3 regions of the Sporosarcina sp. Y838 genome follow, and region 1 is predicted to be linked to each of the others. Evidence: riboswitches for the same ligand, from Rfam matches in the RefSeq annotation. Region 1 holds a riboswitch; each other region holds the start of a gene.
What was found. A riboswitch is a leader RNA that binds a small molecule or an ion and turns the genes downstream of it on or off. The one in region 1 is predicted to bind thiamine pyrophosphate.

Region 2: it holds a riboswitch for thiamine pyrophosphate, as region 1 does, so the genes downstream of both, thiD (bifunctional hydroxymethylpyrimidine kinase/phosphomethylpyrimidine kinase) here and AC1TO4_RS12300 (acetylornithine deacetylase) in region 1, are expected to answer to the same signal.
Region 3: it holds a riboswitch for thiamine pyrophosphate, as region 1 does, so the genes downstream of both, tenA (thiaminase II) here and AC1TO4_RS12300 (acetylornithine deacetylase) in region 1, are expected to answer to the same signal.

The regions. Positions count from the first base shown of each region.
Region 1 is NZ_JBXCJD010000008.1:24,896-32,859, reverse strand. It holds gene AC1TO4_RS12325 (NRDE family protein) at 1-320, opposite strand, end outside; gene AC1TO4_RS12320 (EcsC family protein) at 560-1,378, shown strand; gene AC1TO4_RS12315 (Rrf2 family transcriptional regulator) at 1,570-1,998, shown strand; gene AC1TO4_RS12310 (NAD(P)-dependent oxidoreductase) at 2,127-2,768, shown strand; gene AC1TO4_RS12305 (LLM class flavin-dependent oxidoreductase) at 2,792-3,856, shown strand; gene AC1TO4_RS12300 (acetylornithine deacetylase) at 3,974-5,251, opposite strand; TPP riboswitch at 5,459-5,561, opposite strand; gene AC1TO4_RS12295 (hypothetical protein) at 5,665-5,925, opposite strand; gene AC1TO4_RS12290 (NADP-dependent oxidoreductase) at 6,191-7,219, shown strand; gene AC1TO4_RS12285 (PH domain-containing protein) at 7,345-7,722, opposite strand.
Region 2 is NZ_JBXCJD010000004.1:142,644-150,607, forward strand. It holds gene AC1TO4_RS07290 (amino acid ABC transporter ATP-binding protein) at 1-394, opposite strand, end outside; partial or broken gene AC1TO4_RS07295 (nickel transporter) at 391-480, opposite strand; gene AC1TO4_RS07300 (RNA-guided endonuclease InsQ/TnpB family protein) at 536-1,984, opposite strand; gene AC1TO4_RS07305 (DUF3238 domain-containing protein) at 2,215-3,417, opposite strand; gene thiE (thiamine phosphate synthase) at 3,472-4,131, opposite strand; gene thiD (bifunctional hydroxymethylpyrimidine kinase/phosphomethylpyrimidine kinase) at 4,124-4,954, opposite strand; TPP riboswitch at 5,034-5,140, opposite strand; gene AC1TO4_RS07320 (histidine phosphatase family protein) at 5,727-6,302, opposite strand; gene AC1TO4_RS07325 (NADPH-dependent FMN reductase) at 6,831-7,391, shown strand; gene cdaS (sporulation-specific diadenylate cyclase CdaS) at 7,473-7,964, opposite strand, start outside.
Region 3 is NZ_JBXCJD010000005.1:206,746-214,709, reverse strand. It holds gene AC1TO4_RS09315 (ABC transporter substrate-binding protein) at 1-209, opposite strand, end outside; gene AC1TO4_RS09310 (ABC transporter permease) at 206-946, opposite strand; gene AC1TO4_RS09305 (ABC transporter ATP-binding protein) at 943-1,692, opposite strand; gene tenA (thiaminase II) at 1,679-2,371, opposite strand; TPP riboswitch at 2,479-2,582, opposite strand; gene AC1TO4_RS09295 (exonuclease SbcCD subunit D) at 2,731-3,891, shown strand; gene AC1TO4_RS09290 (AAA family ATPase) at 3,888-6,965, shown strand; gene brnQ (branched-chain amino acid transport system II carrier protein) at 7,326-7,964, shown strand, end outside.

The DNA.
Region 1 (7,964 bases):
TTCTTCCTCTTCAATGTTTCAAGGTATTCTTCAGGCGACACAGTTTCTGATAAAAAGCTAGCGACGATATCGCCGCGGGATTGTTTATCAACAGTGATTTCCTGCGGGTCTCGGTAATTCGTCAATGCAGCAAATCGCCCTGATTTCGTTACACCAAGCCAAGTTCCCCTGTGCAACAAATCACGTCCTGCCAATATATCAGGCTTGTCTGTCCAGAAATCTGCCGAGGCAGTCGGACGCTCATAAAACTCATCCCTGTTCGCGGCGACAATCAATTTGTAAGTCGGATGTTCGTTGTAATGAAAATTAATCAGACACACTTTTCGACACCCCTTTCCCTCCATTATACGCCTAGCCAAGTACATATAGTAATTCGCAATACCCATTTGTAAGACTATTCCTTTAGTTGACCAAATGACAATTAAAAAGGGGTGTATTTCATTTGAATCTATAACAGAATACATTCAAGCATAACTAATAATAAGCAAAAAAGTTATTAATGGAACTTTTCACATGGGATAACGTACAATTAATATCAAAGAAAGAGGCGAAACTAAAAGTGGCAGATTCTAAGGAATGGTTAACAGAGGAATTAAATAAGGTTGAGGTTTGGGAAAAAAATCAGAGCGATTTATGGTTTTGGGAAAAGCTTGGGCGTTTGCCATTTAAGATCATCGATAAATTTACCCCTGCTTTTATTCAAAAAAAAATCGGCTTACTTTTGGATGAACTCGGTCAATATGTACAAACGGGCGGCAGCTATTTAAGTTCAGCTACTAAAATCCCTGCTTATTATCCCGACTTAACAGTAAATACATTGGAAGATGTCGAAAAGCTTGATATTTCAACAATGGACACAGCTGTAGAAAAAATTACTGGTAGCAGAAAAAAGTTTGCAACGGTTCAAGGTGCTAGTACTGGTATTGGCGGTATTTTTACGTTAACAATCGACATTCCTCTACTTCTTAGTTTACAGCTAAAAACATTACAGGATATTGCGATTTGTTATGGTTATGATCCTAAAGTAAAAGAGGAACGTTTGTTTATCGTAAAATGCATGCAATTTGTATCTGCTGACATTGTAGGTAAACAAGCCATTCTTACACAATTGTCTCAATTCGATAATCCCGATGACTCTACAAAACGCGAAGTTCTTTCTGAACTGCAAGGCTGGCGCGAGGTCGTTTTTTCTTTCCGGGATCAATTCGGTTGGAAAAAGCTATTTCAAATGGTACCTATCGCAGGGCTCGTGTTCGGCGCATTCATCAATCGCTCTGCTGTGAGTGATATTGCTGAAGCTGGTAAAATGCTTTACCGAAAAAGAAGAATTATTGAAAGGCTTAGGAATGATGTTAGTTCTAAAAGCCAAACTACCTAACTCTTCAATATGTACAAATGCATCAGTCGCATTAAATTTGTGACCCGCTGATATCATTCAACCGAACTTTTTTACTGCTATAAAACAGGGATTTCTACTTGATTCACAAGATTCCCCCTTCACTTAAATTATAAAAATTGACAATCATCATCTGATGTAACTATAATGATTACATCGGGAGGTTACTTGCAATGAAAATCAGTAGTCGCTTTACAGTTGCAGTTCATATTCTATCCCTCGTAGCAATCGAAAGAAACGAGCTTTGCACTTCTGAATGGATTGCGGAAAGTGTGAATACAAATCCTGTAGTCATACGAAGAGTAATTGGTAAACTAAGAAACGCAGGACTTATTCAAGTTCGGCGAGGTCTTGGAGGAGCTACACTTCAAAAATCATTAAAAGATATTACCCTGCTCGATGTGTACAGGGCAGTTGAAGTCGTAGAAGAAGGCGAGCTTTTTCAATTTCATGAAAAACCAAATCCAAATTGCCCTGTTGGTGCCAATATCGAGGCTGTTCTTGAACTGATTTTACTACGGGCTCAAGATGCGATGGAATCTGTTTTACATGAAATTTCGATGGAAGAGTTAATATCGGTATTAACACAAAAAATTGGATAGTTTATTCGGTTTTTTGATTACCGTTGTAACTGTAACCATTACAGTTACATTCTAAATCGTTATCATGAATAGCTACAAATCATTAGGAGCATATTAGTATATATGTGCCAAAAACTGGAGGAATTGTCATGAACATTGGAATTATCGGAGCAACAGGAAAAGCAGGAAGTCTTATTGTAAAAGAAGCGATTGACCGAGGACACGAAGTTACAGCTATCGTTAGAAACGCAGCAAAAATGTCTGGGGAAAAAACGAACATTCTCGAAAAAGATATATTTGACCTGCAAGCTGAAGACATTCAGCAATTTGATGTTGTCGTAAATGCATTCGGCGCACCTGCAGGACAAGAACACCTCCATGTAGATGCTGGAAAAGCATTAATTGAAGTGTTTAAGGCTGCTCCCAAAACAAGATTAATTGTTATAGGTGGTGCAGGTAGCTTGTTTGTAGATGAAGCTAAAACCATCCGCCTAATTGACACACCCGAATTCCCTAAAGAATACTTTGCAACTGCTTCCAATCAAGGACAGAACTTACTAGATCTGCAAAAGACGAGTGGAGTTAAATGGACATTCATTAGCCCAGCAGCATTCTTCAATCCTGAAGGAAAAAGAACGGGTTCGTATCAAAAAGGAAAAGACAATTTAATGGTAAATTCAAAAGGTGATAGCTACGTAAGTTATGCAGATTACGCAGTCGCAGTTCTTGATGAAATCGAGAATCCTCAACATATAAATGAACGTTTTACTCTTGTTTCTGAAGCAAAATAACTAAGTTTTGGGAGATGAGTACTATGCCAAATGAAACCAAGAAATCTGGAATTGAGATTGGAATATATACATTCGGGGATCTTGGTCCAGATCCTCAAACTGGAAATACAATTAGTATTCAACAGCGCCTTCATGAAGTAATGGCTATTGGAAAGCTGACTGAAGAAGTCGGACTTGATATTTTTGGTGTCGGTGAGCATCATCGCTTGGATTATGCAGTATCGGCTCCGCCAGTTGTTCTTGCAGCAGTGGCACAAAACACAAAGCGTATTAAATTGACGAGTGCAACGACTATTTTGAGTACGGTCGACCCCGTTCGTCTATTCGAGGATTTTGCAACACTGGATTTGATTTCGAATGGCCGTGCTGAGATTATTACAGGTCGTGGTGCATTCGTAGAATCCTTTCCGTTATTCGGCCATGACTTAAACAATTATGACGAGCTCTTCGATGAAAACATTCGACTTCTCCAACAATTGAATGCCAATGAAATCGTCAGTTGGAATGGGTCATTCCGTTCGCCTCTAACTAATTCTATGATTGCCCCCCGGCCTGTTCAAGATAAACTGCCGATTTGGGTTGGTGTCGGTGGCACACCTGAAAGTGCAATACGAGCAGGCAAACTTGGAACTGGTTTAGCATTAGCCATACTTGGCGGCGACCCAATTCGTTTTAAGCCACTTGTTGATTTGTATCGTCAAGCAGGCAAAGATGCAGGGCATCTTGAAGAGGATTTAAAAATAGCTGTAACTGGACACACGTATATAGCAAAGACTTCACAACAAGCAAAAGACGATTTCTATCCCTACTATGCAAATTACTGGGGGTACGTGAACAAACAACGTGGAATGAGTACGAGAATTTCTCGTTCTGATTTCGACCATATGGCCAGTCCCGAAACCGGACTATTTGTTGGCAGCCCTCAGCAAATAGTCGAGAAGATTCTTCACCAACACGAATTATTTGGACACCAACGCTTCATTGCACAAATGGATATCGGAGGCTTGCCGTTTTCTTCAGTCGCAGCAAGTATTGAAATGTTAGCAACAGAAGTAGCTCCAATCGTTCGACGGGAGACCACTAGGTAAGGTTATCCTTTGATCATCTACCTCTTGAAACAAACCAACTATTTGATGACGTATTAGAAATGACTTCACTAATTAAGCAACATATAATAGCATAATAGTATTAGATGAATGGGGAGATTACTTGCTCTCCATTCTTTTTAAATTGCACCACTTATTTATAAATATCATAAGCGTTTTTGTAAAAGCCATTAGTTCTCCAATGTTTATTTTTTCATCAACTGTATGGGCCTCTTCCAACTTCCCAGGACCATAAATAACTGTGGGAATCCCTGCTTCGCCTAGCCATCCTGCATCTGTTACTGTTCTTGACATGCCGATGATTACGGGACTTTTTTCGGTGTGTTCATGACAGTATGCTAGAAGTTGAACGGCCGCATGCCCCTCATTCATTTCAAGTGCAGGGAATATTTCCCCGCGTTCTTCAATCATCGATTTTCCACCCCAGCGATAGTGAATGGGATTTTCTCTTAACCACGGATCAGCTTTTGCTACATGGTTCAAATGTTCTTCGATTTCATTTATCACAGATTGATAGGTTTCATTCGGATAAAAGTGAACGGTGATCCAAAGCCGGCATTCATCCGCTACAAAAGCCGCGTGTCTTCCGCCTTCTATAACTGCAGGATTGATGGTGTTGCTACCAGGTGCAAAACCTGGATATTGTTTTGTCACGGCCCAGTGACGCTCTAAATCTTGTAGCCCGGCAATTACTTTCATCATCTTCTCAATCGCACTGGCCCCATTAATGTTTCCGCCCGCATGAAGCATACTCATCCTCATTGCATCATGGTAAACTTCCTCACTTTTAATCGTTATCCAGCCGGTTATTACACCGCCCTGGCCATGAATTTGGCGATTGCTACTATCGACGACGAGTGCAAAGTCTGCTGTATAGCCTTTTTCCATACACGAAAGTGTTCCAGCTTCTCCTGCTTCCTCCCCAATGACAGTCTGAATCTGCAAATCACCTTTCAGTTCCACACCTAGTTCGTTTAATAATTTTACGGCTAGTAAAGTCGCTGCCACTGCACCTTTCATATCGGAAGTTCCTCGTCCATATGCATTTCCATCTTTAGTTGTCAGTTTAAAGACAGGCACAGTCCATTCTGTTTCATCCCTAACTTCCGCAACATCAATATGACCATTAATGAGTAAGCTGTTAAACAGAGCTCCATCTGTCCCTTTTTTTATGCCTACCACGTTTGGATCACCAGGGAACACATCCCAACTGGCTGTATCGAATTTTTCTAGTTTTAAAAACTCTTGAATATACTGCTGCACCCCGGCTGTATTTCTTGCGGGAGGGCTGATTGTCGGAAAACTAACTAGATCTGCAAGTAATTGCAATAACTCCTCTTGACGTTCATCAACCAAGTTGCTAATACTATTTTCCATTTCAATCATCCATTCTTTATTTAATGTTTAGTAAAGTAAATCCATACTTGATAGATTGCAATATTGAATTCGGTGCATTAACAGAGCGAATGCGCCGAAGCGTGTATGATGGGAAATCCCTAGTTCATTGAATTTGCGATGGAACAGAAAACAGCCGCCTTCCATAATCGGAAAGCGGCTGTTTTCTACGTAGTTACATTCATTTGATGTAGAGTCCAGTTGCTTCCCTACGCTAGCATAAACTAGATCAGGTTCGAAGGGTTTACATGCATCATGTGTCTCAGCCAAATTGGCTCCCCTAGCAGACTTCTATTCAATTCGTGTTTTCTTTATGATTAAGCCAAGAACGAGGTTCATAATGCATCCTTTCGTTCTTCCTCTTCAGGAAGATATTGCGTTAATCCAATATTACGCTATCCGTTCTTTATTTTCGTTGTGTATCCTAACTGTTCATTAGATAAAAACGATGCTTTGGAAGCAATCTCCACAAGTTGCATAACTTCATTTTTCGCCCAATGGCTATTTGGAATATCCGTAAATTTTGCGGCAGTCGTGACTTCTACTTGTTTAACAGCTTGAACTTCCGCCTCGTTAGTTGCTAATACAACAGTAGCTGACGTTGGTAAAGCCACTATTAAGGTCAAAGCCAAAAAAAGTATGTGCTTTTTCTTCATGTTTATTTAAAGTCCTCCACTAGTTCATATTAATAACATAATAGTTATAGTTAACTATAATTACAACACTTTTGGATACTATTTTGGGATTCCTCCACAGGTGTCTGCTGAGATTATGACACCGGTGCCAACACCATAGCAATTCGGAAAAATAGCAAATCAATGAAGATGAGACACCAGTCTATAATCATTGACCTTGGTTACTCCTGAGTGTTAGGGTTTGCTATTGCCAACTCATTCGGCAAACTACAAAGGAGGAATTGCAATGACACAATTGATACAACAGGAAATTCATCTAGCAAATCGGCCCAATGGAATGCCTACCAAAGAAGACTTTACCTTTGTAAAAAGTTCAGTTCCCTCACCAAAAGTGAATGAAATTTTAGTACGGACACTTTATTTGTCTGTAGATCCATACATGCGTGGAAGAATGCGAGATGCCAAGTCATATATAGCTCCATTTGAATTGAATAAGGTCATTTCTGGGGGTGTCGTGGGTGAGGTGATTGAATCCAAGTCGGACGCCTTCAAACAAGGTGATGTAATTACTGGAAATCTCAGCTGGGCTGAATATACCGTAGCCACTGAAAATGAAATTCGCAAAATAGACCCTAAGTTGGCACCTATTTCAACACATTTAGGTATTCTCGGTTTGACAGGTTTAACTGCATATTTTGGATTGCTTGATATCGGAAAACCTCAAGAAGGTGAAACAGTCGTCGTTTCTGGTGCTGCCGGGGCCGTTGGTTCAGCAGTTGGACAAATCGCGAAAATCAAAGGGGCAAAAGTAGTAGGTATTGCTGGTTCAGATGAAAAGATTGACTACTTATTGAATGTACTCGGCTTTGATGCAGCTGTGAATTATAAGAAAGAAAGTTTTTGGACAGACCTTAAAAATGCCGTTCCTGACGGAGTAGATGTCTATTTCGATAATGTCGGCGGGGACGTTTCAGACGCTGTTTTTACTATGCTAAATCGAAATGCCCGTATTCCTTTATGCGGATCAATCTCTTCCTACAACGCAGAAGGAAAAGATGCTGGACCACGTATTCAATCGGCTATGATTAAGACGAGCGCTATGATGCAAGGCTTCACCCTAGGCGATTTTGCTACTGATTTTGAAAGAGGATTTACTGACTTAGCTAAATGGCTACTGCAAGGTAAACTGAAATATGAAGAAACAATTGTAGAAGGATTTGAAAATACACCAGAGGCATTCCTTGGTTTATTTAAAGGAACGAATCTAGGTAAGCAACTTGTAAAAGTGGCTGATCCTAAATACGCGAAACTTTAATAGTTCATCTGAAATTGCCTGACCTGCAACACTTATATGCTATAAAAAAACTCCTCAAGCAACTACATGAGGAGTTTTTTTATCAAGCACAAAATCAGGAACTAGTCACCTTAAATTGACCTAGTTCATTTCAAAACATATTCTGCTAGCACGCTTTGTACTTTATAAACATTCAAGGATTTATTAAATTTCTTTTGAATTGGTGCAGAACTTCCCGATAGCCAGATTTTCAGTTCCGCTTCGAGATCAAACGTTCCTGCAGTTTCAATTGAGAAATGTACAACACTTTTATATGGAATAGAATGATATTCACTTTTCTTTCCTGTGACGCCCTGTTTGTCCACAAGAATTAGACGCTTATCCGTAAATATCAACAGATCTCTAATTAATTTATATGCATGCTCAACTTTTTCAGTTGGTGTAAGTAAATCCTTCATTTCCTTCTCTACTTTGCTAACATCAATTTCAGATGCATTCCCCATTATTCCATCAAAAATACTCATTTTTATTCCTCCTGTTTATCCTTAATCAGTTTAAGTCCGCATTTAATTTGTTCGTACACCTTCCCTCCTCCATTCCCGGGGGGTGCCGTGCACTCGCTTTTATTCTCAATTATACATTGCCCAAAGATTCAACAATAAGTTAGTCTTTCCTCCACCAAAATTCCTCATACAACAAAATTCCGTTTTTTCAATCAAAATACGTGATTGAAAGGATAGATTAGGCTATGCTATAGGAAGGTATT
Region 2 (7,964 bases), on a different contig from region 1:
CCTTATCGGACAGACCAACTTTCGCCAATAACTCTAATGCTTTCTTTTCAATCGATTTCTTATCACCTTTACCCAGTTTCATGGGGGCAAGCATGATATTTTGAAGCGTTGTCATATGAGGGAACAAGTTAAATTGCTGGAATACCATACCGACGTTTTCACGAATTTTATTGATATCTTGCTTCGAATCTGTGATATCTAATCCATCAATGACAACACGACCCGCAGTGATGTCTTCCAGACGATTCAAACAGCGTAAAAATGTACTTTTTCCGGAACCAGAAGGACCGATAACACAGACCACTTCACGTTCCTTTATCTCAACATTGATATCTTTCAGTACTTCAAGGTCACCGAATGATTTCTTTAAGTTTGTTACTTGGATAATAGTCATCTAAGTACAAACCTCCTTTCGAAGAAGCTGGCAAGCAGCGACAACAGATAGATGATGATGAAGTATATGATACCAACTGTCAGCCAGATTTCAAAGTGCATGAACCTCCCACGACTGAAGTCACGGGTTTCAGGGTTGGTGCTATCGCACATTGACCACTTGAGGCTGGGAACACACAGCCGCTATACCGTTGGCGAATGCTTTCGGCACTACTTTTCTTAAGATGTTCGCTGCACCATTCACATCTGCATTTATTAATGTTTCACTTTTCGTACGGTAAATACCGCGTTTTAATCGTTTTCCACTGAAAATGTGATATGTATTATTCCCTGATTTGTAGGTCGGAATAATGTCTTCATCTACAAAACTTGCCTGTGATGTGTAGCTTTCTTCAGTTACAATTACTGAAATACCCTCGGCATTCGCTTTGTAAATAATTAATTCTATTAGCAATGAGTGTGGCACTTGGACAAAGTTTTGATTATTTCTTTTCCCTATTTCTATTTTTTGTTTCCAACCCACATTCTTGCCAATAACAATTGCATCAATGTTTCTTTCCACGGCTATTTTCACGATTTTGAAACTAACTTTATGGAAAAAGTCTTTGATTTGTCTGTGTCTTGCGGAATCTAATTTCACTAATTTTTTGGAATGGAAGTTTCCTTCTTTTGGTTTTTGTCCGTTACGAAGAGCAGCGTAGTAATAAGCACGCATTTTGTTGTACCACTGATTGATGGATTTTACTTTACCGCCTTTAAAAAGGACTGGGACGTGCTCTGAATTAAACACTAGCGCTGCAATGTTATCAAGACCTAAGTCGATACTCATGCATCGTTCCATTTTGGCGGATAATTGTTTTTTCGTCTCGATTAAAAACACTAATTCAACAGTAAAACAATGGTGCTTGGGTATGATTCTCACTTGTTGAAACTTACCGTTGAAATTTGCTAACTTACCGATATTTATTTTTCTTTTGGTTTTTGGAAAGCTCAGGAATTTACCGTCTTTAATTTTGCAAATCTGATTCGAAAGAGTTGATTCTTTCCTGCTTCCTTTAGGTAGGTAACCAGGAATAGAAGGTCTTCCTGTATATTTTCCTGGATTCTTTTTGAAGTCTTTCAAACTTACGAAAAAACTAGCCCAATTTTGTACAACATTTCTAAGAACTTGTTGATTTATCTGACCTGGCAATGAATAATAGTCTTTTTGTTTAATTGTTTTAAATAGACAATCAAGAAAATTGTAACCTAAGAAGGATTTTTCTTTTGAAGGTAACTCAAATAGATTTACCTTTATCTCTTTTTGTTCGTCTCTTGGTTTCATTTGTTCTTTTTCTACTTTTTTTAGATAAGCTTTTTGTTGATTGGCATTCATTTTATTGATGTTATCAAGAATTATTTTTATTACTTCTTGTTGTAAAGGTTGCAATACACCTTCATTCTTTAAAGTTGTATAAACTTGCCTGATAAAGAAGTTTGTCGTGTTATATAGGTTATTACTATTTACACAAAGTTCATCGAAATAAGAATACATTTTATGGCCATTTTTAATATTGATTTGATAAGTTCGATATTCTTTATTCGGCTCCATAGTTCGTCACCTGCCCTTCTTAAGAATATTCTACCAAATAGAACACGCATTCGTCTAGTGATGTCACTTTAGAACAAAAAAGAAAGCCAATTCATCCCACGACTGAAGTCACGGGTGTTCTTGGCTTAATCATAAACGTAGCACTTGCTTGTACCTTCCCTTTCTGTACAAAATTAAAAATAAACACTGAACTCTTCCTGTCTTCACAAGTGAAAAGAGTTCAGTGTTTACTATTCAAAATTAGATATTCGCCAGTATTGCCATGCTGTTACACCCGACATCCAAGCAAGACCTTTACTCTCAGCCTGATGAATCGGTTCCCACGTTTCTCCTTCACCGCGAATCATATAGATTTCATGATTGGGTGCCTGATCGTGATAGCCACACAAGTCATACATACCATCCCGCCGCATAACGGCACGTACTTCATAATCGATATCAGGAGCTGTCGTTAAAGGATTGCCTACAGCATGGGTAAGATGGAATCCGGACTCGCCTTTCTTGTGGTCTGTACGCTCCAATGAAATCCCTTCGCTTGACGCTGTTTCCTGTTCTCGAAAGCGCTTCAAAACAGAATAAGCAACCGAAGGACCCACATCCCTCGTGAACGTTAGCGGAGAGTCCTTGAGATTGTACTCGAGGTCGATGTCCACACGGGTACGATAGCTTTCCCCATTTGGGTCAAACCCTCTGTCATCCCCCTTGAAATACCTATTCCGTGATAACAGGTTTGGATTCATCACCCATTCGTCTTCCAGAAAAGTCGTATATCTAAAATGCCACTTATCCGCGTTTGGTAACTGCACTCGATCTTGGACGGGGAGTAGCAGCTTGTTCGCCTCGCCTATTACTTTTACTACCGAAAACCTTTCAACCGCCGCTTCTTCCTTCGACGACTTCGGATTCACTAACCCGAAAGTAGAGGAAACAACGGACTGAAAGACATTAAACCGTTCTTCCGATTTCACGAGTGGTCGCTTGGACTCGATGGAATATACATAAACTTCATCCAACGAAAAGTCCCGTTCGATGTAGCGATTTCCATTTACCGTCGCCATGTATGTTCCATTTCGGTAAACGTCATATTCGTCTACATCTTTAATTCTTTCCCAAGACAGCGCAATTTGTGTTTTTGCAACGATGGTTGTCATAATAAGGAATTGGAGTGGATTTTCTAGTTCCTTCTCTTCAGCAAAAGCAGGCGTTTGCAATACAATAACGTCGACAACATTTCCATCTTCGACACGTTCAATGGAATAATTATATAGTTTGCCATGTTTGAAATCACCGTCGCTGAATTCAGGCACGGTTCCTTCATATAAATGGCATCCGTCTTTATAGACATTATAGGTCCCACCTACATCATTCCATGTGAAATAAATCAAATCTGGCTTATGCAACACGGATTGTATCTCAAATGCTTTCTTTTTCATAAACACGCCTCCGTCCTATTCAGAAGTGTGGTGTATTTTACGCCTAGTTAAACATCACATTTCGATGCCAGTTAATGAAAGAAGCACTGCCCCTTTCATTCGACTTGCCGCTTCCGCAGGATTTTCTTCTCCCGAAATTGCAGAAATCACCGCTACACCGGACGCTCCTGCCTTAATAACTGCACCCGCCTTACGTTCTGTAATACCGCCAATACCAACGATAGGTAACCCGGGCAAAAGAGCTGCTACTTCACTTACCATTTCAACCCCAATGGTAGGTTGCGCATCACTTTTCGACGTCGTTTCATAAACAGGACCAAGGCCAATGTAATTTGCCCCCGCATCAGATGCGGCTAGCGCCTCCTCCACATTATGGGTAGAAACACCGATGAGCATGCCTTCGCCGACCCTCTTGCGCACCGCAATAATATCTCCGTCTTCCTGTCCAAGATGGACACCATCCGCCTCTATCTCAATTGCCAGATCCAAATCATCATTGACGATGAACGGCACATTATATTGTCCGCACAATTGCTTACACGAGATAGCAAAAGACTTCAGTTTTTCACCCCGTAAAGCACCATGCCCCTTTTCACGTAACTGAAAACATGTGATACCACCTTTTAGCGCCTCTTCCAATACGAACAGTGGGTCGAGTCCTGCCAAATTCATAGTTCCCATGATGAAATAGAGATTTACAGTCCGCTTATCCATTCACTACAACCCCTTCAAGTACCTTTTTTTCACGTCGCCCATACGCCCAGTGATTCGTAGGGCCGTGACCTCCACCAATTCCTAGTCCATCTTCAATAGCCGCGTGGATGAAACATTTTGCAGAAACCACCGCCTTCGCAGCGGGTTCCCCATTTGCGAGAAAAGCTGTCAGTGCGGCAGAATAGGTGCACCCCGTTCCGTGCGTATCTTTCGTATCTACCCAAGGCGAGCGAACTGAAAATCGTTCTCCATCCGCTCCCATAAACAAATCTTCAGCGAATAACGCTTCTTGACGGTGCCCCCCTTTAATGAGGACTGCACGAGCACCCAAAGCCAATATACGTTTCGCCGCTTCATCCATATCCGCATCAGACTTTATCTCCATTCCCGCAATTACTTCCGCTTCCGGGATATTTGGCGTTACAATGGCCGCAAGCGGTACCAGAACGGTTTTTAACGCAATAACCGCTTCATCTTTTAATAATGAAGCACCGCCTTTTGCAATCATCACTGGGTCGATAACCAGCGGAATTCTATTCAAACGAAGAGCATCTGCCACTGTATGAATTATTTCTGAAGAAAATAACATTCCCGTCTTAATGGCTGTGACTTCGAAGTCTTCCATTACCGCCTTTATTTGCGCTTCAATGATGTTCAATTCAATTGGTTGAATCGCCGAAACGCCAAAAGTGTTTTGCGCGGTAACTGCTGTCAGTGCTGACGTACCGAAAACACCCAATTCCTGAAACGTCTTCAAGTCCGCTTGAATACCCGCACCGCCACCACTATCCGATCCCGCAATTGTCAATGCCACTTGTACCATTCAATTCGCCATCCTTTTATATATATTAAAAAGCCGCTTTCCGATGACGTTAGGAAGCGGCTGGCCATTTAAATGGTGCTAAAAGGCGTACCCACTTTCCTACGCCGGTATAATCCGGATCAGGTTCCAAGGGTCCGCGCATCCATGCACGTCTCAGCCTTAAAAAAGGCTCCCCCAGTGGTTGTTGAACTATTTAGCTTTGTATTTAGTGTACCATACCTGACCTAAGAAGACTGATAAGTATATTATTTCGGAGCGTGTTTACTTCTTTAATAGACCAGGAGGCGTATAATTAAAAATACAATATCGAAAGAAGGCGCATTTGTATGCATAAAGCAGACAGCAGACCGAATAATCCCGACCGATCCATGTGGTTCAGTTTTTTGGGGGCACTCGTTATTATCGCACTAGTCATTGTTACTAGTCTTACAGTGGGTTAACATAACAAACTACCAAACAGGCCAAGACTCCATCGGCCTGTTTTTTTCATTGCTGGACAGGACATAATGCACCGCTTCTCAGGCTTGTCGTGTGCTTGTCGCGTCTTGCAGGCGACCTCCGCTTTTGTTTCATCCAGTCTCCGGTCGCCAGACGCTCGAGGTCACATGTCAAGCCCACTGTGCGGCATAGTGCGCCGCTTCGCAGTCTTGTCATGTGCTTGTCGCGTCTTGCAGGCGACCTCCGCTTTTGTTACTCCAGTCTCCGGTCGCCAGACGCTCGAGGTCACATGTCAAGCCCGCTGTGCGGCATAGTGCGCCGCTTCGCAGTCTTGTCATGTGCTCGTCGCGTCTTGCAGGCGACCTCCGCTTTTGTTACTCCAAAGTCGTTCCAAGGTTGTGGCTTCGTCATTAATGTGAACGACGTAGACATCTGGATTGGTTAGTGCTTGCCACTTTTCAAAACCAAAGTGTTCATCATGGCATCTTAACAACAATGCCATCAAATTCCCGTGCGTTACGAGCACCGTTTTTGAATCCTCACCTAGTTCATCAATTACATCGCATATCCGCGACATGGCCTCTCTTGAAGATTCCCCATTATCATATTTTAGATGAAGGTCCAAAAAGGTATCCTCGAGTTTTATCAACCAATCCCTAAACGCAGTCGAACTCAACACCCTCTCCTTCAGTCTGCTATCCACCTCTACGTACAAACCTTTCTTTTCCATTAGAGGCTTGGCTGTTTCACGCGCACGCTTAAATGGGCTCGTAATAATCCGATCCACTTCAATTTCATCGAAGAAATCCGCAAGCTGCCCCGCCTGTAATATGCCTTCTGCAGTCAAATCCGCCTCCGGTTCCTGCCCTTCGGCCGAGCAATGGCGCACAACATATATCGTTTTCCCCATTACTGATTCCTCCTTACATACTAATCTATTTTCCCTCGTAGTCTGAAAAGGAAACATTCTAGGTATCACACAATCACAAAACGACTCATTTATCTAGCAAAGCAGAAATGTAGACAAATAAGATTAAAGGGCTTAAGTTTAACTTACCTTGAATTCAAGATAGCACCTCTTATATAACTTTATTGGAACCACTTTCCAATTAATTATTTTGGATTCTAGCTTTAGGTGACTATACAATTCATTTACATCATAGAAGGACTTTCAATTTAAATTAAGTTGGAGATACTATATTTAAATTGAAATTTTCACTTCTCAGAGAATTACATAAGTCCCGTCATGGCGAAGTACGCACCAAATTAAGAACGGAATGGTAGCACAGTAAATTCAGATTGGTTGATCTTCTGAATGTAACCTAGTTGAAGATATTCGTGTTTCATTCACATTTTCCAACAAAGAATAGTAATGGCGGTGTAAGTAATGGGTTTTTTTAATAAACTATTTGGCAAGAATAATGAGGAGGAAATAACAATGACAAACGCAAAACTAAAAATCGGTATTGTACAAGGTAGTGTACGTGTAGGTCGTAATGGCGATGCTGTTGCAAAATGGATGAACGAATTTGCACAAAAACGCAATGATGCAGAATATGAAATTGTGGATCTTGCAAATTATAACCTTCCACTTTTGGGCTCAGCAAACGCACAACCTGATGCTGAAACTCAAATTAAAGCATGGTCAGAAAAAATGGCTTCTTTCGACGGCTATATTTTCGTAACTCCTGAATACAATCACGCAATCGGTGGAGCACTTAAAAATGCACTTGACTACTTGAACCCAGAATTGAACAACAAAGCAGCTGGGTTTGTTGGATATGGTAGCTTAGGTGGTACGCGTGCACACGAAAACCTTCGTCTAATCTTAGGTGAGCTACAAGTTGCTGACGTACGTACGGCAGTTACATTCTCACTAATGTCAGATTTCGAAGACATGAGCGTGTTCAAACCTGCTGACTACCATGCTGGTAACGCAAACACAATGATTGACCAAGTTCTTGCTTGGAGCGGCGCTTTAAAAACTTTACGATCTTAATAGTCAAAAGGTGTGAAAGGATGACTACTCATCCTTTCACACCTTTTTTTATTTTAACTCACTAAATTCATTTCCCCGAAATTATACGAATAGTGCGCTTGAAGTAATAATAGGGTGAATTTCTCCATTTATAGCAAAAGAAACTTTCCCTGTCTCTTCGGAAACTACCAGCACTAAAGCATCGCTTACTTCGGATAAACCAATCGCAGCCCGATGACGTGTACCTAGCTTTTTTTCACCGACAACTATGTTTGATAAAGGCAAAACATTTGCAGCAGAAAAAATTTGATTGTTACGAACCAATACAGCACCATCATGAAGGGGATTACCTGGATAAAAGAGAGATTCCAATAGGGAGTGCGTCAATTTCGCCCCGATGGGCGTACCAGAGCGGATAAAAGAATCCAATTGATTCTCGCGCACAATCACAATCAATGCACCATGCCTTTGGTTTGAAAGGCGTTGAATGCTAGTTGATATCGCTAAGTACTTGTCAGTATATGGTGACAAATAACAATTTAGATAAAAAGATGCAGCAACAGCTTCCGCTTTTTCAAACTCCCCTTTAATATC
Region 3 (7,964 bases), on a different contig from region 1:
GGATCTGTTGGATTTGCAGGAAATTGAATATCAACTTCAATTCCTTCTTCTTTAAAATAGCCTTTTTCCTGTGCGACATACAAGAAACTGTGAACTGCATTTGGATACCAGTCGAGCATGATGCTTACTTTATTGTCTTTTTCTGCATTACAAGCGCTCAGCAGTAAAATAAGTGCGATGCATGATAGGGATAATATGATTTTCCTCAATTTTTAGTCCTCCATTTTAACAGTCGATTTTCAATGAATGTGATTCCCATGAAAAATGTAATTCCAACGAGGGTCAGTACAAGAATAGGTGCAAATACAGCTGCACCATCGAACTGCGTCATCATTCGGCGACTAAAGTATCCAAGACCAGCCTGCGCCCCGAGCCATTCCCCGATTGCTGCGCCAATCACACTCAGTGTAACGGCAATCTTCAATCCTGAAAAGAAGTGGGGTAGGGCAGTGGGAACAGAATATTTCAAGAAAATATCCTGTTTTTTTGCGCCCATTGTTAAAAAAAGCTCGCGCATTTCTTTACTTCCAGAAGATAGCCCGTCGTATGTATTTACAGTAATCGGGAAAAAGGTGATGAGTACTGTAACTGCGACTTTACTCCAAATTGTGTATCCGAACCAGAGTACAAAAATAGGTGCAAGTGCAATAATAGGAATCATTTGTGAAGCTATTAAAATCGGATAGAGCGCTTTTCGAACTCTGGGACTGGAAGACATCCAAACGGCGATTGCAACTCCTGAAATAATTGAAATGGCTAGTCCGATGATAATTGTTAGCAAAGTCATCGGTAAGTGCTTTAACAACAGTATTTCTTTTAGCTCCCAAAAACGGATTAAAATTTGAATAGGAGAAGGCAAGATGAATGGTTTATCGTAAAGTCTTGCACCTAGCTCCCAGATGCTACCGAATAATGCAATGATCAGAAGGGGGGTAATGTTTTTCATTGCATTACCTCCCTACGTAGCGTATTTAGCAATTGTTCCTTTAGCTCAAGCAAATCCGTTCGATGTAAATCACTTCTTGTTCTAGGCCTTTCAAGTGGAACTCTGATTTCTTCGAATGAAGTCACCGGCTCATTTCTTAACAGGAAAATACGGTCTGATAAAAATAGCGCTTCTTCAACGTCATGTGTAATGAATAACACAGTAGATTGATGTATCTTCCATTGATCAATTAGCCACTCTTGCATTGATAACTTAGTTATCGCATCTAATGCAGAAAAGGGTTCATCCAGCAGGAGAAGGGCATTTCCGGAAAGGACAGCGCGCAAAAAAGCGACTCGCTGTTTCATCCCGCCAGAAAGTTCTGTCGGATATTTTTTTTCTGTACCGCCAAGACCGAACTCCTTTAATAACGGTAATACCTGATTGCTTGCAGACTGCTGTTTCATCCCTTTTAGTTCAAGTGGGAGACATGCATTTTCTAAAATCGTGCGCCAAGGCAGAAGCAAATCCTGCTGCGGCATATAACCGACGCTACCAAGGCGGCGGTTGTTTTGAACCCCATCGAGTGAAATGGTGCCAGAAGTAGGTTCATCTAATCCTGTTACAAGTCGGAAGATGGTACTTTTACCGGAACCACTAACCCCGATTATTGAAATGAATTCACCGGGTAGTACATTAAATGATAGATTTTCCAGTATGTTGTTGCTTGAATGATAAGCGAATGATACATTGTCAAACGATAACATTGGAGTTTTCAACCTCGGGCCACATCTGTTTCGTATTGGCCATATCCCAAAACATATATTCATAGCGAGTTGTATTAAGGAAGATTTCTTCGAGCTTTAATAGTTCATGTTCAGGTTTTCCTTCTGCAGATTTATTCATCAAATCGATACACCAGATTGCGAGGTCGCCGAAATCTTCGGACGAATACATGCGTATCCAATCACCGTATAACGGATGTTCAGCTGCACCTGGAATCGCATTTAGCTCTTTACCTATTTCCCAGTAACTCCACGCGCATGGAAGAAGTGCAGCCATAACTTCGGCGACAGTACCGTTTTGGCTGACATGTAACATGTAGTGCGTATAGGCAAGCACGATAGGAGAGGGCTTTGCATTTTCTAGTTCATGTTCAGAAATACCGAACCGGAGCGCATAACTACGATGTAGTGCCATTTCTGTATTCAGTGTGCCATCAAGTAGCGTAGCGAACTTGCCCATTGTTTCCAAGTCGTCGGCTTTTACAGCACCAATTGCAAAAACTTTTGCATAATCAATCAAATATAAATAATCTTGTACCATGTAGAATCTAAATTTATCGGGGTCTAGGGTACCATTGCCAATCCCTTGAACGAACGGATGGCTGTGATTCTGTCTCCAAATTGGTGTTATTTTTTCCAGTAAGCGGTCAGTAAACTTCATCTCTCCAACACTCCCTAAAATTGATAGCCAACCAAAAAAACCACTCCTTGAAAAAGAAGTGGGTTGTAGACTGTCAATTGTATCTGCAAAAACAGACTGGCAGAAATATTGTGTCAGCACCTCTTCCTTACGCTGGTATTAACCAGTTCAAGTTATAAGGGTCAAGACACATGCCTCTCTCAGCTCTGTTAGAGCACCCCTAGCGGTGGATCTTATGAAATTGGATTCATCTCTAATATAAGCATAGAAAAATTGGGAGGTCAACCTTAATTTTGGAATTGAAAAAAGGAATGCATGTTTCATTTTTCTCGGTTTGTCCTGTAAAGTAGTAGAAAAGATCATTGAAAGGGGAAATGACAGTGAAGTTTTTCCATACTGCAGACTGGCATTTAGGTAAGCTTGTTCAAGGCATTTACATGACAGACGGACAACGGTATGTTCTTGACCAATTTATAGAGGCAATCATAGAGGAGAAGCCCGATGCGGTCGTCATCGCAGGGGATTTGTATGACCGGGCAGTACCGCCAACAGAAGCCATTGCGTTGCTCGATGAAGTGCTCGAACGAATCACCATAGAACTAGGGACGCCGGTCCTCGCTATTAGCGGTAACCATGATAGTCCTGGGCGTCTCCATTTTGGCAGCGGATTGATGCGAGCAAACGGTTATCATATAGCCGGTCAACTGACGAAAGTTATTGAGCCGGTCGTTTTGACGGATGAATTCGGCGAAGTCCATTTTCACCTGGTTCCATTTGCAGATCCTTCCGTCGTGAAACATATACATGGAGATGAAACGATTGCGAATCATAATGACGCGATGAAAAAAGTGATAGAAGGGATTCGCTCCCAGATGTCAAATAGTGCGCGACACGTTTTTGTTGGACATGCGTTTGTAACACCTCATGGAGAAAGCGAAGACAACACAAGTGATTCGGAACGGCCACTCGCGATTGGCGGTGCGGAATACGTATCGGCACATCTTTTTGAACCGTTCCATTACACGGCACTTGGTCATTTGCATCAGGCGCATTATGTATTGAATGAGTCAGTCCGTTTTGCAGGTTCGCCGATGAAATATTCGATTTCAGAAGAACATCATAAAAAAGGTTTTTTCATTGTCGATATGGACGCTGATGGACACACCATTATTGAAAAACGTGAGTTGAAACCGGAACATGATATGCGGACGGTCGAAGGTACGATGGAAGATATCTTATTGCATCCTATAAGTGAGGATTATGTTTTCGTGAAATTGCTGGATGAAACGCCGGTTTTATTTCCAATGGAAAAAGTTCGTTCGGTCTATCCGAATGCGATGCATGTTGAGCGTAAAATGGTCAAGCTGACTGCGAATAGAGTGGACGAACAACAGAGGACGGAACATGGTAAACACGATGATTTAACATTATTTAAAGCATTTTACGAAGAAATGAAAGGCGAGGCGGCAGATGCGGAAACGGAAGAATTGTTTGCGCAAGTTCTCCATGAAGTTATGCAGAAGGAGGGGACGGGACTTTGAGACCTATTCAATTGACGATGACAGCGTTCGGTCCGTATAAAGGGACGGAAACAGTCGATTTTAGGGAATTGAAAGACAATCGGCTATTCGTCATTTCAGGTGCGACCGGGGCTGGGAAAACGACGATATTCGATGGAATTTGTTTTGCATTGTACGGCCAGGCGAGTGGAGAAGACCGGACGGATATCCGGGCGATGCGAAGCGACTTTGCTGACGATACAGTCCAGACAGCCGTCGAGCTGACATTTGAGATACATAACAAGAAGTACCGTATCATGCGTCAAATCCCTTATCTGAAAAAAGGAAACAAGTCCGAAACGGCTGCGCGCAGCGAGTTTTATGAACTTACGGTAAACGGGGAAGTACCGCTGGTCGATAGGCAAATCGTTTCTGAAATCAACAAAAAGGCGGAAGAACTGATTGGTTTCACACAGGCGCAATTCAGTCAGATTGTTATGTTGCCTCAAGGAGAGTTCCGGAAATTTCTGACATCTGATACAGAAAACAAAGAAACAATTATGCGTAAAATATTCAAGACGGATCAGTACCGTGAAATTGTGGAGCAGTTGAAAGGGCAGAAAGACGGTGCACAGGCGACGCTTACCAAAGAAATGCAATTAAGCGAAGGGCATATTGGTCAAATAACATCCTTACTGCCGGAACGGGAATCCTCAGTTTTTACTGTCTTGGCAAATGAATATTATAACGTGAACCAAGTCGTACTAGGATTGGAAGAGGAACTCACATTTTATCAAGAAAATACAGTTATCGTTAAAAAAAGCTATGATGACGCATATTTGAAGCATACAAAAATGCAAGAAATGTATCACGCTGCGAAAAGCATGAATGAACGCTTCGTTGAACTGCAGCAAAAAGAGTCGAATTTAAATGGGTTAATAGAACAATTGCCAATTATGGAGCGTAAAGAGCACCAGATAGTCAATGCGGAACGGGCTGTTTCCATTGGTGAAATCGAGATGCAGTTTCTCTCATTGAAAGCGGAAGCTGTAACCAAATCAAATGAATTTAAGATAGCCAAGCAAGCAGTGCAGGTTGCAGCAGAAAAGATGGAAGATGCTAAACACCAATTTCATGTTGAAGAAGGAAGAAAAGTGCAACGTGAAAAACTGGCTGAAAACTTGACTCGATTAAATGACTATCTTCCGGCAGTTGCAAGTTTAGCGGCTAAAGAAGAGGCTTTAGATGTACTGAAAAAAGAAAACATTCGTTTAGAAAAAGAGCTCGCTGCATTGGTTGGGAAAACAGAAGAAGAAAATGTTAAGCTTGACAGTTTGAAACTAGAAATCGATAACTTTGAAAAAAGGCTTGTTATGTATGATGAACGTATTGATCAACTAAATGAAGTGAATGAAAAATGTAAAGTGCTGGATGAATTCATCGCCATGCAAAATCGGGTGAATGTATTGGAAAAAGAAAAGAGCGTCCAAGAAACGAATTATAAGACGTGTAAATCGGAATATGATGCAGTGGAACAACTGTGGTTGGATAACCAGGCAGCGATGTTGGCAGAGTCACTTATAGACGGGGAATCGTGCCCGGTGTGTGGAAGCGAACATCATCCCGTCAAATCGCATAAAACAATTGAAGTGGTCGTATCAAGGGAACAGCTTGAGTCGGAAAAAGCTCGGTTAACAGAAGTCGAGGGGCAATTCCGAAATACGACAATCACCTATCAAAATGCAGTCGAACAGAGAAATGGCATAGAATTGGAAATGAAACGGCTTACAATAGAAGTAGATGAAAATAATCTGCATGAGTCCAGAGTAAATTTAGAAAGAGAAGTAGCTGTTCTTCGTAATGAAAGGAAACTACTGGTTGAACTAAAAGAGAAAGCAAAAAAGCAAGAAATAATTGCCACGCGATTCGTGACAACTAAATCTGAGATGGCACTTACATTGTTTCAACAGCAATCTTCTTACAATACTCAATTAGCCGTTTTGCAATCGACAGTACAGACAATCCCGGAAGACGTCCGCATCCATTCTCTTTTACAGCAGCGAATTCTCGAAACAGAAAAGAGTAAATCGGAGTTGGACCGTGCTTGGGAAACGGTGCAGAAAGTACGTGAAGAAGCAATACAACAACTGACAACGGCAAAATCCTCTGAAATTCATGCAGTAAAATCTTTAGAGGAAATAGAAGAGAAGAGAAACCATGCCGAAAATAGATTCAAAGAAGTATTACAGAAATCGGCGTTTCCGACTGAACAGGCTTATCGTGAGTCAAAAATGACTGAAGCAGACCGTAATTCATTGAAGGAACAAGTTGTGGAGTTTAAACAGCGGCTTCATACTTTGCGCGAAACTGTAGCTGAGTTACGATTGATGCTCGAAGGAAAAGAAATGACGGATCTAGCTACCCTGGAAATAAAAGTGACTGAATTAAAAAATGGTTATGAATCAGCCCTTACTGATTACAATGCATCATCGGAATATGAAAAGATTGCATTTGGTTTGAAAGCGAAACTTGTGGAATCGTCTGCAAAAGTGATTGAACTTGAGCGGATATACGGAAAAATTACTGACCTTTACGATGTTGTTAGAGGACAGAACGGATTGAAGCTATCATTCGAACGCTATATTCAAATTGAATACTTGGAACGAATCATTCAATCTGCGAATGAACGGTTGAAAGAAATGTCGAATGGCCAATTTGCCTTAATCAGAAGTGATAGGCAGGAAGTGAGAGGCAGGCAAAGTGGGCTAGGTCTTGACGTTTACGATGCTTATACAGGGCAAACGCGGGATGTGAAGACACTGTCAGGCGGTGAAAAGTTCAATGCATCTCTCTGCTTGGCATTAGGTATGGCGGATGTCATTCAAAGCTTCCAAGGATCGGTTTCAATCGATACGATGTTCATTGATGAAGGATTCGGTTCACTTGATGAAGAGTCACTGAACAAAGCGATTGATACGCTAATTGACCTGCAAAAGTCAGGGCGCATGATTGGTGTCATTTCTCACGTTGAAGAACTGAAAGCGGCATTCCCTGCGATTCTTGAAGTGAAAAAGTCGAAAGAAGGGCATAGTCAAGCAGAGTTTTTGATTAAGTAACCCATTGAGTAGCTTAGGTGAAGTTAACTTTCTACGGAATCAGGATTGTAATTAATGCTTCGGACGAAATCGTTATTTGTCAGGGCGTTGCGCATTTTCGAGATTGCTACATGAGTTAATTTAGATCTCGGACTAAAGTTGAATAAGGGTTCCAGAAAAGGGTAGACTGATGACGTTCTTAAGGATAAAAGGGAATATTTAGAGTTGTAAAAAGATACCTGTTGCTGTTATGAGCTACAACAGGTATCTTTAATTAACTTAAAGTGATATATTGCATTTAGGAAGAAATAAGCGTATTATTATTTTAGCAATATATTGCATACATAAAATGGACGCTAACATCGAGGGGGAACTAGAATTATGCAAAAGCAGTTATCATTTTCATCGTATCTTGCCATCGGCTTGATGCTATTCGCACTATTTTTCGGAGCAGGGAACCTTATTTTCCCAGCACAGCTTGGACAATACGCTGGAACGAACATGTGGCCGGCTGTAATCGGGTTTTTGATTACTGGCGTTGGGCTTCCATTTCTCGGTATCCTAGCGATGGGCTTCTCAGGAAGCCAAAATCTACAACAACTAGCAAGTCGGATTCATCCAGTTTATGCAATTATTTTCACATCACTTCTCTATTTAACAATTGGTCCGCTCTTCGCAGCTCCACGTACTGGTGCAGTTGCATTTGATATCGGAATCGCTCCATTTATTAGCGAGGATTATATTCAGATTGGTTCAATCATCTTTACTTTGTTATTCTTCGGTCTAACATTATGGTTATCATTAAATCCCGCGAAAATTGTTGATCGGGTTGGTAAAATCCTTTCACCAGCACTCATCGTTCTGCTGATGGCTTTGTTGGCCATGGTTATTATAAAACCAATGGGTGTAATTCAGCCCCCGCAAGGCGATTATACAAGTGGCGCATTAGTAAAGGGAGTAATGGAAGGCTATAACACTATGGACGCACTCGCTTCACTCGTCTTCGGAATCATCGTCATT